4 regions of the Roseibium sp. AWQ4_290 genome follow, and region 1 is predicted to be linked to each of the others. Evidence: riboswitches for the same ligand, from Rfam matches in the RefSeq annotation. Region 1 holds a riboswitch; each other region holds the start of a gene.
The links. A riboswitch is a leader RNA that binds a small molecule or an ion and turns the genes downstream of it on or off. The one in region 1 is predicted to bind cobalamin.
Positions count from the first base shown of each region.

Region 2: another riboswitch for cobalamin. It lies ahead of nrdH (glutaredoxin-like protein NrdH); the one in region 1 lies ahead of ACXAH0_RS09140 (DUF1636 family protein).
Region 3: another riboswitch for cobalamin. It lies ahead of cobU (bifunctional adenosylcobinamide kinase/adenosylcobinamide-phosphate guanylyltransferase); the one in region 1 lies ahead of ACXAH0_RS09140 (DUF1636 family protein).
Region 4: another riboswitch for cobalamin. It lies ahead of ACXAH0_RS23335 (DUF4198 domain-containing protein); the one in region 1 lies ahead of ACXAH0_RS09140 (DUF1636 family protein).

Region 1 is NZ_JBSWYG010000007.1:140,551-143,734, reverse strand. Features, by position in the region: gene ACXAH0_RS09150 (ABC transporter substrate-binding protein) at 1-187, opposite strand, end outside; gene ACXAH0_RS09145 (ABC transporter ATP-binding protein) at 204-977, opposite strand; gene ACXAH0_RS09140 (DUF1636 family protein) at 974-1,408, opposite strand; cobalamin riboswitch at 1,743-1,953, opposite strand; gene ACXAH0_RS09135 (ABC transporter substrate binding protein) at 2,168-3,121, shown strand.
Region 2 is NZ_JBSWYG010000016.1:84,462-87,645, reverse strand. Features, by position in the region: gene ACXAH0_RS16865 (DUF4166 domain-containing protein) at 1-541, shown strand, start outside; cobalamin riboswitch at 822-1,027, shown strand; gene nrdH (glutaredoxin-like protein NrdH) at 1,132-1,353, shown strand; gene nrdI (class Ib ribonucleoside-diphosphate reductase assembly flavoprotein NrdI) at 1,375-1,779, shown strand; gene nrdE (class 1b ribonucleoside-diphosphate reductase subunit alpha) at 1,761-3,184, shown strand, end outside.
Region 3 is NZ_JBSWYG010000008.1:203,262-206,445, reverse strand. Features, by position in the region: gene cobW (cobalamin biosynthesis protein CobW) at 1-948, opposite strand, end outside; gene cobU (bifunctional adenosylcobinamide kinase/adenosylcobinamide-phosphate guanylyltransferase) at 945-1,496, opposite strand; cobalamin riboswitch at 1,530-1,740, opposite strand; tRNA gene ACXAH0_RS10430 (tRNA-Asn) at 2,055-2,130, shown strand; gene ACXAH0_RS10425 (3-hydroxybutyryl-CoA dehydrogenase) at 2,394-3,184, shown strand, end outside.
Region 4 is NZ_JBSWYG010000030.1:42,674-45,857, forward strand. Features, by position in the region: gene ACXAH0_RS23325 (hypothetical protein) at 1-472, shown strand, start outside; cobalamin riboswitch at 795-1,014, shown strand; gene ACXAH0_RS23330 (hypothetical protein) at 972-1,160, shown strand; gene ACXAH0_RS23335 (DUF4198 domain-containing protein) at 1,173-1,970, shown strand; gene cbiM (cobalt transporter CbiM) at 2,102-2,728, shown strand; gene ACXAH0_RS23345 (cobalt ABC transporter permease) at 2,725-3,184, shown strand, end outside.

The DNA.
Region 1 (3,184 bases):
TATACCCGGCCATGCGGTCGCGCAGGCCCAAAACCAGCATCATTTCAGTCAGATTGACATCATGGGAGACCGCCGCCTTCGGTGGATGGTCAAACGTCACATCCCGGTCGCAGCTGCGGACAGTGGTTTCGGCAAATGCCTGGGCGGAAAACAGCGAGGCGGCAAGACACAGGGCCAGTCGTTTCATGAAGAACTCCAGAGTTTCAAAGGTGAAAAGTCAGATGCGGCTCATTGCCCGGCACCAGCTTCTGGCGCTGCGCCTGAACGCAATAGGCTTGTTCGATATGGGTCGGGGTCAGCACTTGTTCGGGCAGACCAAAGGCAACAGCACTGCCCTTGTGCAATAACAGAACCCGGTCGCAGACCCGCCCGGCAAGATTCAGATCATGCAGGCTTGTGACAATGGTGATGTTGAGACTGCCGATCAGGGCAACGATCTCTAGCTGATGGCGGATGTCGAGATGGTTTGTCGGCTCATCCAGTACAAGCAGCTGCGGCTCCTGGGCCAAGGCCCTTGCCACCATCACCCGCTGGCGCTCCCCCCCGGACAAGGTCCCGAAAGATCTGGAGGCAAGAGGCGAAAGCCCCATGCGTTCTAGAGACGCCCCAGTGATCTCCCGGTCCCGTTTTCCGGCAGCGGCAAAGCCGCTGCCATGGGGCCTGCGGCCGAGCGAAACGATTTCGCGGACGCTCAAGGCAAAATCAGTCGGCTGCTCCTGAAGAACAGCAGCCACTTTGCGCGCAGTCTGCCGGGCAGACAGTTTCCACAGATCAGCCCCATCGAGCAGGATCATGCCGGAGCTCGGCCTGTGAAACCGATATAACAGCCGCAGCAAGGTCGACTTGCCAGCCCCATTGGCCCCGGCAATTCCAAGCACCTGCCCCGGCGCCAGATCGAAACTGACCGATCTAAGAATGGTCGTGCCCTGCCCGGTGGCCCAGCTGGCTTCTTTCACGGAAAGCGACGCGCCCGTCATAGCTGGCCCCCCATGGCAGCTCCGCCGTTTCGGGCAGATTCACAGGCAAAACACAGAAACTGCCTGCCAGCGCCGCGCGGCTTGCCCGGCCGCGTGCCGGAATTGAACCAGCCATCCAACGGCTCCCGGTACTGGTTAGCAAAGGCAACAAGATCCCCGATATCCGGCTGCGGATCGATGTCCCCGAAAAAACAGGCTGCTTTGTCCCTGACGCTGAAGGCAACCTTGCCGGGCCGGTCGCAGCCCGCCATAAAGGCCAGGCCGGACAGATCAAACTCCGGAATTTTTCCAGACGCAGCCTCTCCGGTCTGCCCAATCGGCAATGCGTGCAGAAGCTGCGTGATCAGCTCCGGCCCGGGGCGGCCATCCGGCCCTCCCGATTGTTCCGGAAGGCCTTGCGTGATCCGGAGGCCCGGCTGCCCCTGCTTCATGTGCCCCTGCTCTGCGCTAACAGCTTGTGTGCCGGCACACGGACGCATGCGGGCAGGTCAAGCCGAGATGAAATTTGTAATGTTATTACATTACGATCCTCAGACGGCGCAAGCAGCTTTTCCTGTCCGTTCGCACAGGTGGCCCGCCCGGTGCGGCTGCTCGAGGCACAGACCAGCCCAGGCGGATCTCCGCAGGGGTCACAGGTTTGGAAACGTCTCCGGCTCATATCGCCCTCCGCGACCAAACGGGGCTTTCAAGAACCGAATGTCCGGCCAGGCCGGGATCATATGTGATGCCATGTCATCCGCTCCTCCGGAACACCCCGTCCGGGTTGAAGTTATGGGTGATATGGCAGGTCTCCTGACTTGCGGGTCGCTGCGCACCTGAACCTTCCCGGGCATCCCCAGTGGTGTTGTCAGGTTTGCTCTCCGCTCACAGTTGCGGGGGCAGTCACGGACTTGGTGCCTGTTGGCTACGCCGCACCGTGTTCCCTTTTAATCCCGATCCGTCTCCGGATACGAGAACCATCCCTTTGTGTGTGTCGAATTCCGAAGCGCCTGTCAATAGTTAACACAAAAGGTTGTAACTCGAAATAATACACTTAAAACAAAAGCAACCCTAAGATTCCAATCAAAAATTTATACATCCAAAGAATTTTTGAATGCCGGTTGATAATATCAATCAAAACAATATCATTAACCTTACAGTATTTATCGAAAAATAAGCAGAAACAAGATTCACAACCGAGAGATAGTATTGTGTTTCTACGGCTGACAATAGCATTTCTTCTGATCTCCGCTTTCAGCGCCGCTCCGGTATGGGCGGATGCAAAGTCCATCCTGATCATCACCTGGCGCGGCACCACTGAGGCGGAGGACGGCTTTGTCCGCAAGCTTGAAACCTTGGGGGTTGACGCTGACTTTGAATATTTCGATGCCCGCAGAAGTGAGGATGAGCTGGCCCGGTTTCTGCGCGACAATCTGGACCATCTGAAATCAAAGGACCTGATCTACACATTCGGGACAACCGCAAGCCTGACCGTTCAAAATTTCGGTGCAGGCGGCGTGCCTCATGTCTTCAATATTGTGGCTGATCCGGTTGGCGCAGGACTGGTGCTCTCCCTGGACCAGCCTCCAGCCGGACTGACCGGTGTGAAGATGTCTCTGTCCCCGGACACCAATCTGGATTTGCTGCGCAAGATCTACAGTTTTTCGTCCCTTGCCATCCTGTTCGATCCCCGCGAACCCAATGCGATTGCCGAAACGGACCGGCTGACCCAAGCCGCCGAAGCGCTTGGCATCAAGGCGGTGCGCCTGCGGTTTTCGCCCGATGCAGATGAGAAGGACCTGCAGATCGCGGCCCTGAAACCGCAGCTCCGATCCGTCGGCGCCCTTTATGTGACAGCCTCTTCATCTTTTGCTGCACATGCCGAAGCGATCGCAGAGCTCGTCCCGCCTGATCTGGTCAGTATCGGCTCCTCAACCGCCTATGTGACAGAAGGGATCATGCTGGCCTTCGGGACGGAATACCGGGAACGGGGAGAAGCTGCGGCGCGAATGGCCGCAAAAATTCTTCTTGAAAAGGTGCCGCCGGGTAGTTTGCCGGTCAGTGAAGTGCACGCCAGCGAAGCAACACTCTATATCAAGGCGGGCAGCCCGGCTCTGGACAAGCTGAACCTGGACAAGGTGCGCAACCGGATCGTCTACAAATAGGGCCTTCCTGTCTCTGGCCGGCAGGAAATCCCATCTTGCCATGACCGCTCAAAAATCCTACCT
Region 2 (3,184 bases), on a different contig from region 1:
CCGCTTTGGCAAACGGCTGCGCGGCGGGGCCAGCACAGTCTATCAGGGCCAGGTGGTTGCCATGCGCAGGAGCCGGGCCGGAGCCTGCCTCTCCCAGCTGGCACGGCTGGTGGGCGCCCCGCTGCCCCATGACCTGAGCTGCCTTAACCAGCCCGCCGTCGTCTCCGTCACGGAGGACTGTGCCGGAGACGGCCAGTTCTGGCTGCGCCAATATGGCCGGGCGCGCGGGTTTCCGCAGGTCATTCACAGCTCCAAGCGCTTCGCCGGTCCAACCGGCCTGGAAGAATATATCGGCTGCGGCATCGGCATGGCCTTGCGCGTCAGCGCCCGCCCCAACGCCTTGGTCTTCACGAGCGACCACTATTTCCTGCAAGCTGGAACCGTGCGGCTGCGGCTGCCCGCCTGGCTGAGCCCGGGCGCGCTTGCCATCACCCACCGGGACCTTGGCGGCGGCCGTTTCCTGTTTTCCCTCGCCTTGACCCACAGCCTTTTGGGCGACCTGGTTCACCAGGACGCGATCTTCGCAGACATGGAGGACTGATCATGGACGCCCTCCCTTCTGTGAAGCCAGATTGCGGTGCAAATTGCCCAGAGGCTCTCTGGCACAACATCTTGACGGTCCCGGCCCCGTATCCGGCAGACGCCCCAACGACTGACCATCAGTCACAGCAGCACCAACAATTGTCCACCGGTTTTGCAACGGGGTCCGTCCTCCGGTTTCCGCTGCTGATCCGGCCCAAAACAGCGTCCCGGTCCATTCTGCCTCTGATTTGAGCAAAATCCCGAACCACCTACAGATTGACACCAGAACTCACTTACCTACTGTATTTAGTGTTCAGGGCCCGGCGATTCTTTTGCATTGCCGGCTAAGAGGGAAACCGGTGCGCAGGCAGATGCAAACCCGGTGCTGCCCCCGCAACTGTGAACAGGAAGCTGGGATCCAGACGCCACTGGAGATCTCCGGGAAGGCGGATCAAACCGGCATTGACCTGTGAGCCAGGAGACCTGCCTTGAATGTAAAAACGCTAACGGACGGCGGGTCCGCGGGGCGGGATGACCATGTGCCTCGGCACAGGCCCTTCTTGCGCGCTGCCGTTCCCATGAAAAGACCGACTCGGGGTGCAAGAAACAATGACCATCACCGTTTACAGCAAGCCGTCCTGTGTGCAATGCAACGCCACCTACCGTGCGCTCGACAAAAAGGGCGTCGACTACACCATTATCGACCTGAGCGAAGACAGCGAAGCGTTCGAGCACGTTCAGTCCCTCGGTTATCAGCAGGTGCCGGTTGTTGAAGCCATGGGCGACCACTGGGCCGGGTTCCGCCCGGACAAGATTGCAGCGCTCAGCTAAACCTCCGGCGGCTTTGATCCAATGGGAACGCTTGTCTATTTCTCAAGCGCCTCCGGCAACACCCACCGCTTTATCGAACGGCTCGGTGCGCCCGCCCTGCGCATTCCCCGCAATGCGTCCGCAGCGCTTCCAGACGTCGCCGGGCCCTTCGTCCTCGTCCTTCCGACTTATGCGGATGGGGAAGGACGCGGGGCCGTTCCAAAGCAGGTGATCCGGTTCCTGAATGATGCGCCCACGCGCGCGCTCCTCAAGGGGGTGATTGCTTCCGGCAATCGCAACTTTGGGTCTTTTTTCGCCTATGCAGGGCAAGTCGTGTCGAAAAAATGCGGCGTACCGGTGCTCTACCGCTTCGAGCTGGCCGGAACCGACACGGACCTTGCCCGCGTTGACCACGGGATGACGAAATTTTGGCAACAGATGTCCTAGACCGGCCTGCCCAGCAGGCTGCTGCCGTTGACTACCACGCCCTCAATGCCATGCTGAACCTTTATGACAGCGGCGGGCAGATCCAGTTTGATGCGGACCGGCAAGCGGCCCGGCAGTATTTCCTGCAGCATGTGAACCAGAACACCGTGTTCTTCCATTCGCTGGAAGAAAAGCTCGGCTATCTGGTACGAGAAGGCTATTATGAGCAGGAAGTTCTGGACCGGTACGACGCGGCCTTCGTCAAGTCCGTGTTCGAGGCGGCCTATGCCCGCAAATTCCGGTTTCCAACCTTTTTGGGCGCCTTCAAGTATTACACCAGCTACACGCTGAAGACCTTTGACGGCAAGCGCTACCTGGAGCGGTTCGAGGACCGGGTGGTGATGGTGGCCCTGACCCTGGCCGACGGCGATGAAAACCTGGCCATGCGGCTGATGGACGAGATCCTGTCCGGCCGCTTCCAGCCGGCGACCCCGACCTTCCTGAATGCGGGCAAGCAGCAGCGCGGCGAGCTCATCTCCTGCTTCCTGCTGCGCCTTGAAGACAACATGGAATCCATCGGCCGCGGCATCAATTCCGCGCTGCAGCTGTCCAAGCGCGGCGGCGGGGTCGCCCTGCTTCTGACCAATATCCGCGAAGCCGGCGCCCCGATCAAAGGCATTGAAAACCAGTCCTCCGGCGTCATTCCGGTGATGAAGCTTCTGGAAGACAGCTTTTCCTATGCCAACCAGCTTGGCGCGCGCCAGGGCGCGGGGGCGGTCTATCTGAACGCCCACCATCCGGACATCCTGCGCTTTCTCGACACCAAGCGGGAAAACGCGGACGAGAAGATCCGCATCAAGACCCTCTCCCTCGGGGTCGTGATCCCGGACATCACCTTCGAACTCGCCAAGCAGGACGAGGACATGTACCTGTTCTCGCCCCACGATGTGGAGCGGGTCTATGGCATGCCGTTCTCGCAGATTTCGGTGAGCGAGAAATACCGCGAGATGGTGGACGATCCGCGCATCCGCAAGACCAAGATCCGCGCCCGCAGCTTCTTTCAGACGATTGCGGAAATCCAGTTTGAGAGCGGCTATCCCTATATCCTGTTCGAGGACACCGCCAACCGGGCCAACCCGGTGGACGGGCGCATCAACATGTCGAACCTGTGTTCGGAAATCCTGCAGGTCAACGAGGCGTCCGAGTTCCGGGACGATCTCAGCTATTCCCACCTGGGCACGGATATCTCCTGCAATCTCGGCTCCCTGAACATTGCCAAGGCGATGGATGGCGGCGATCTGGGCGCCACCGTGGAAACGGCCGTGCGCGCGCTGACCGCCGTCTCGGTCATGAGCGCCATTGACAGTGTGCCATCCGTGCGCCGGGGCAATGACGAAAGCCACGCCATCGGCCTCGGCCAGATGAA
Region 3 (3,184 bases), on a different contig from region 1:
CGCACCCTTGATCCTTAAGACACCTTTCAAGGCCATGGCCTCCAGCACCCTGGCTTCAAGAGAGGCGAGACTGTCAAATTCCGGGCAGTCGAACACATGGCTTTCAAAATCATCATGGTGGTGATGGTCATGTTGGTGATCATGGTGATGATCATCCCCGCCATGGGACGGCGCATCGTCATGGTGATGATGGTGATGCTCATGGCGGGCGGCCATATCGTCTTCGGCAGCGGACTGACGCCCGAGCAGGACCTCGATCGGCAAGGTGCCCTTTTCCGAGGCAATCACCTGAACCGCCGGGCGGATATCTGCCCCAATCCGGCTTTCAACCGCTTTCAGCGCCGCGTCCGCAACCAGATCCGCCTTGTTCAGAACCACCAGATCGGCGCAGCGCAGCTGGTCGTGAAACAGTTCTTCCACCGGGCTGTCATGGTCCAGCGCCTCATCCGCCGCGCGCTGCGCCTCAAGCGCGGCTTCATCCAGCGCAATCCGGCCCTCGGCCAGCGCAGCAGCGTCCAGCACGGTCACGACGCCGTCGACCGTCACTCTTGTTTTGACACTTGGCCAGGAAAAGGCGCGCACAAGCGGCTGCGGCAGCGCCAGCCCGGACGTTTCAATGACAATATGCTCCGGCGGAGTATCCCGGCCGAGCAGCATTTCCATGGTCGGCAGGAAGTCATCGGCCACCGTGCAGCAAATGCAACCATTGGTCAGCTCGACCACCTCTTCCGCCGCGCAGTCCGGATCAGCGCAGCCATTCACAAGCGACCCGTCAAAGCCCATATCCCCGAACTCATTGACAATCAGCGCGATTTTCTTGCCGTTGGCATTTTGCAGGAGATTGCGGATCAAGGTGGTTTTGCCCGCCCCCAGAAAGCCCGTCACAATTGTCGCCGGGATCTTCTGCCCCGGTGTTTGAAGGGTCTGTGTCATATTGCTCTGTGTCATAGGGTAATGTCCGGTTGGTTGGCGGGTTTCAGCAAAAGGGGCAGTCCGGCCGCCACCAGAACGACCTGGGCACAGACCCTGGCCATGTCCTGATTGAGCCGTCCTTGCGCATCCCGGAACGCTCTGGACAGTTGATTGTCCGGCACGATGCCCTGGCCGACTTCATTGGAAACAAAGACCACCGGGCCCGGCAGTCCCTCAACCGTCCTGCACAGCGCGTCCGTCTCGGCAGCGGCATCCTTGTCCGCAAAGATCAGGTTGGAGAGCCAGAGGGTCAGACAATCGACCAGAACCACCCGGTCCGGCCGGCAGATGTCTTCAAGCACCCGTTTGAGATCGGTCTGTTCTTCAATCGTGTGCCAGCCTGCGCCGCGCTGTTGCCGGTGTGCTGCAATACGGTCCGCCATTTCGGCATCAAAGGCCGCGCCGGTGGCCACATAGATTTTTTCAAGGCCGGAGGTGACCGCAAGCTGTTCGGCAAAGCGGCTTTTCCCGGAGCGGGCACCGCCAAAAACAAGCGTGGACCTTGGTCCGGAAGCTGCACTCACATCTGTCTCCCGGCCGTCCACCCGACAGCGTTCTGGGTTGCTGGATCAACGGCCGGTCTCCTGGCTCACGGTGTCTGGCCTCCCGCACCCCTTCCCGGCCCTCTCCGGCCAGTGGTTCTTGTGCGCTCGTTCACCGTTTACAGTTGCGGGGGCAGCTCCGGAATGGCGCCAGAGGCGATGCACCGGATTCCCGTTTCATCCGGATCAGCAAGCCCGATCCGGAACCGTTTCAACCTTTCGTACCTGCATTCCCGGTATGTGACAAGCAGATAACCAGGCAGCGCCCCTTGCCCAATTGAGCTATGGCTCCCGCATCGCCTGGCCGGGGCTCCGCGCAAGGGGAGCAGCTCCAGCCGGTCTTGAGGCTAAATCCGCCCGGGTTTTCACCAGGACCGTCCCTTTCTACCTTTCTGGAATCCTTACGGTTTTCCACATGCTGGATAAAAAAATGACAGCGGGATGAAAAAAACGCGATCGAGGGCTTGGCAAACGGATCATGCCTTTGTTATACGCATCTCCATCGACGGGGCAGCGACGCAGCGGCCCCGAGCGTGGTGATCCCCAGTAGCTCAGTTGGTAGAGCAAGCGACTGTTAATCGCTGGGTCGCTGGTTCGAGTCCGGCCTGGGGAGCCATCACCACTTTTGTCTCTCTTAAAAATTCAGTCATCCTGAACGGGGCTGCGGCCGGCCCGGCGCGAACCTTATGTGCTACGCCGATGACGGCGCCACACATGTGCCCTGCCCTTACGGCCTGACGCCGATTTATTTTCAGGCATCCCGCCCCAAGCAATTGCGCGGCCAGTGTTTGGGTGTCATGAAGGCGCCATCAGGCGGGAGGTATCATCTGAGCCCTTCCCTCCGGCCTTCCTCCTTTCCCGAACCGGCAATGGTGACACATGGACATTCAGAAAGTTGGCGTGATTGGCGCTGGAACGATGGGCAATGGCATTGCGCAGACCTTTGCGATGGCCGGGCTCCAAGTGATCATGCAGGATATTTCCGAGGCGTCGCTGGAGCACGGCAAGGGCACCATCGGCCACAGCCTGTCCCGGCTGCAGGCGAAAGAGAAAATCTCGGCGGACGAGGCCGCAAACTCTCTGGCACGCGTGACCACAACGACTGATGTGACTGCCCTTTCGAGCTGTCAGCTGGTGGTCGAGGCAATTGTGGAGAATATCGGCATCAAATCCAAGGTAATTTCCCAGCTCGACGAAATTTGCGGGCCGGAGACGATCATTGCCTCCAACACCTCCTCCATCTCCCTGACCCGGCTCGCGGCGGCCTCCAAACATCCCGAACGGGTCATCGGCATGCATTTCTTCAACCCGGTTCCGGTGATGAAGCTGGTGGAGATCATCCGCGCCCTTCAGACCAGCGACGAGACCTGTGAACGGATCACCGCTCTCACCAAGACCATCGGCAAGGCGCCCCGGGTGTCCAAGGACAGCTATGGTTTTGTGGTCAACCGGGTGCTGGTTCCCATGATCAACGAGGGCATCAACTGCGTCTACGAAGGCCTGGCGTCACCGGAAGATGTGGACGGCATGATGACGCTTGGCGCCAACCATCCCATGGGTCCGCTGTCCCTTGGCGATCTGATCGGCCTCGACGTGGTTCTCGACATCATGGAAACTCTTTATGACGGGTTTGACGATCCGAAATACCGCCCGAGCCCGCTTTTGAAACA
Region 4 (3,184 bases), on a different contig from region 1:
CTCGGCGCTCACCCGCCTGCTGAAAGACCGCAGCGCGGCGCTCGGATCGGATCGAGCGGAGGATTTCCTCAATCTGGACCGGCTTGACGCAGTGCTGGAGAAGGTCAGACAGGGCTATCACGAGCTTGCCGGCTATGTTTTGAAAAAAGCGCCGCGGACACAAATCCTCGTCCATGGCTATGACTACCCGGTGGCCCATAGCGATGGCCCCTGGTTCGGACGGCCTTTTGTGAAGCGCAATTTCAGGATCGAGGCGGACAAGAAGTTGATCTCCGGTATCCTGCACCTTTTGGTCGACCGGTTTTACACCATGCTTCAGGAGATTGATGCGCTCTATCCGAATGTGACGCTGGTCGACATCCGCAATGTTGTGCGCGGACGCTGGACAGACGAATTTCATCCGGACCTTGAGGCGTCAAAAGACATTGCCGGATTTTACCGTAACGTCATTGACGGCTACCCCATCGTTTAGTGAAAATAGCGCTTAGGACAGATTTGCCCGCCGCGGCCTGACATCAGAACTTTTCTTGACCCGGGCAAATGTGACGACAGCTCAAGGTTCGCGGCACGCTCCACAGGAGCGGGAAACAGTTTTTTAGCGGGACACCGCACCAGACCTTTTTGCTGAATGCCCAGAACAGGCAGGACGCGCCAAACCTTTGATCCAGGACTTTTTTTTAATCTTGTTCAGTGGCGGAGCCTGGCTCCGCCACTTATTTTTTGGCCTTGCCCAGCGAGGCGCATGCCAAAAGTCTCTTGCAGAAAGACGATTGACAAGGCTGCTGGATCAGGGCCAAAAATGCCAGGTCAACGGTTTCCGGCGCCAGATCCTGGCACCGGGATTAAAAGGGAACACGGTGAAGCGTACCCATCAGGGACTAAAGCCGTGGCTGCCCCCGCAACTGTAGGCGGTGAGCTGAAACCGACAAAGCCACTGGCGCAAGCGCGCGCCGGGAAGGCCGGTGGATGCCTTGACCCGCAAGCCAGGAGACCTGCCGCTGATTGTCATGGCCGGCCAGCCGGACCTGACACCGCAACCGGACGCCGGGGTGAGCGTCACGCGGCCAAGCGGCGGGACACCCTCCATCCGCTTTCCGCTTCTTTCCCCGACCGTCCTTTCAGTCGACCAGACCGGGCAATCCGTCCCGGTGGCCCATTGAGAGAGACGTCATATGACACTTCGCAAGCTTGGCCTTGGTGCGCTTTGCGCGGCCACATTGCTGACCCCTTTTGCTGCCCAGGCCCATTTTCAGCTGGCGTATACGCCTGAGGTCAATCTGGACAAAGCCGGGGATGTCCCGGTGAAACTCCTGTTTTGGCATCCGTTCGAAAACGGCCATGTCATGGATATGGCCGAGCCCCTTGAGGTTTATGCCGTGCATCGCGGCCAGAAGATCGACCTGAAGGACAGCCTGAAGCCGATCACCTTTTCCGGGTCGGAAAATGAGGCCGCAGCCTTTGACGTCACGCTTCCGGTTAAACGCAGCGGGGACTATGTGCTCGTCGTGGAACCTGCACCGTACTATGAAGAAAGTGAAGACATCTATATCCAGCAGATCACGAAATCCTACGTGACCAGGAACGAGATCCCGACGGACTGGATGGAGCCGCAAGGGCTTGCGACAGAAATCCTGCCGCTGAACCGGCCGACCAACATTGTGGCCGGTTCCACCTTCTCCGGCCGGGTCCTGTCAGAGGGCAAGCCTGTGGCCGGAGCGGAGATCGAGATTGAGTATATGGCCGCAGAGCCGGACATGGATGCCAACACCCCCACCGCACCAACTGCGTCTCCCCTGCCGGGCGGGGGCATCGTCGCAATCTCCGATGACAACGGCTATTTCACTTTCGGCATCCCGAAGGCCGGGTTCTGGGGATTTGCAGCTCTGGGCTCCGGTCCTGCAAAGGAGCATGAAGGCAAGGAACTCAGCCAGGATGCGGTGATCTGGATCCGCGCCTACGACGTCGACTAGAGCAAAGCGCGTTTCATCGGATTTGCCTTTCGCAGCCTGAAATCAGAGATTTCGACACAAAAGACAACACGAATTGAATCCCGATGAACGCGATAGCTTCTAAAACTCCTGGACATAGCGGAGGGAGACCAATGCATATTGTTGATGGCGCCTTGTCGATGCCGGTTGTTCTGGGCGGTGCAGGGCTTGCGGCCGGGGGCATAGCCCTTGGCCTGCGCGCCCTGCCCATGGAGAAGATCCCGGCGGCAGGGGTGCTGAGTGCGATGTTTTTCGTCGCCTCTCTCATCCATGTGCCGGTCGGTCCCTCCAGTGTCCACCTCATCTTGAATGGTCTGGCCGGGCTTGTTCTCGGCTGGGCCGCTTTTCCCGCCTTGTTTGTCGGCCTCTTGCTGCAAGCTGCCTTTTTCGGCTTTGGCGGGCTCACCGTGCTCGGGGTCAACACGTTGAACATCGCGCTGCCTGCTGTTGCGGTCTACTATCTGTGTGGCCGGGGAGCGGCCAGAGGGTCGCCTTTGGTGGCCGCTCTTTGGGGAGGGGCGGGCGGGGCGCTTGCCATTGTTCTGACGACGTTTCTGGTTGGCGCAGCCTTGGCCTTGAGCGGAGAGGAATTCGTTCCGGCCGCCAAACTGGTGTTTTTCGCCCATCTTCCGGTGGTGGCCGTCGAGGGACTTTTGACCGGCTTTGCCGTCTATCTGGCGCGCAGGGTCAAACCGGATCTGTTTTCCGCTCTTCACTCGCCCATCAGGAGGACCCCATGAGACGCGCTGCCATCTTTTTGCTGTCAGGCCTCTTGTTTGCCGGCATGGGCCTGCTCCCGGCTCAGGCCCACAAGGTGATTGCCTCGGTTTTTGCAAACGGGGACGTGATTGAGGGGGAAATCGGGTTTTCCAACGGCGACATGGCCACAGGTGCCCTGGTTGAAGTCTTTGACGAAGATGGCGCCAAACTGGGCGAGGCGATCACTGACAGCGATGGCTTTTTCACCTTCACGCCCAGCAAGCGGGTTGTCCATGTCTTCAAGGCCAATCTCGGGGCCGGTCACATCGCCCAAGTGCGTATGGAGCTGGAAGACCTTCCGGAGATCGGTCAGACGGCAAATACTGGTGGGGGTGAAACGGGGACAGGGCCACAGAAAACACGCCCGGCAGCCCTGCGGCAAACCGCACAGACGGTTGAGGAACAGGCAGGCCAAGCCTCCCTTGCAGCACTTGAAG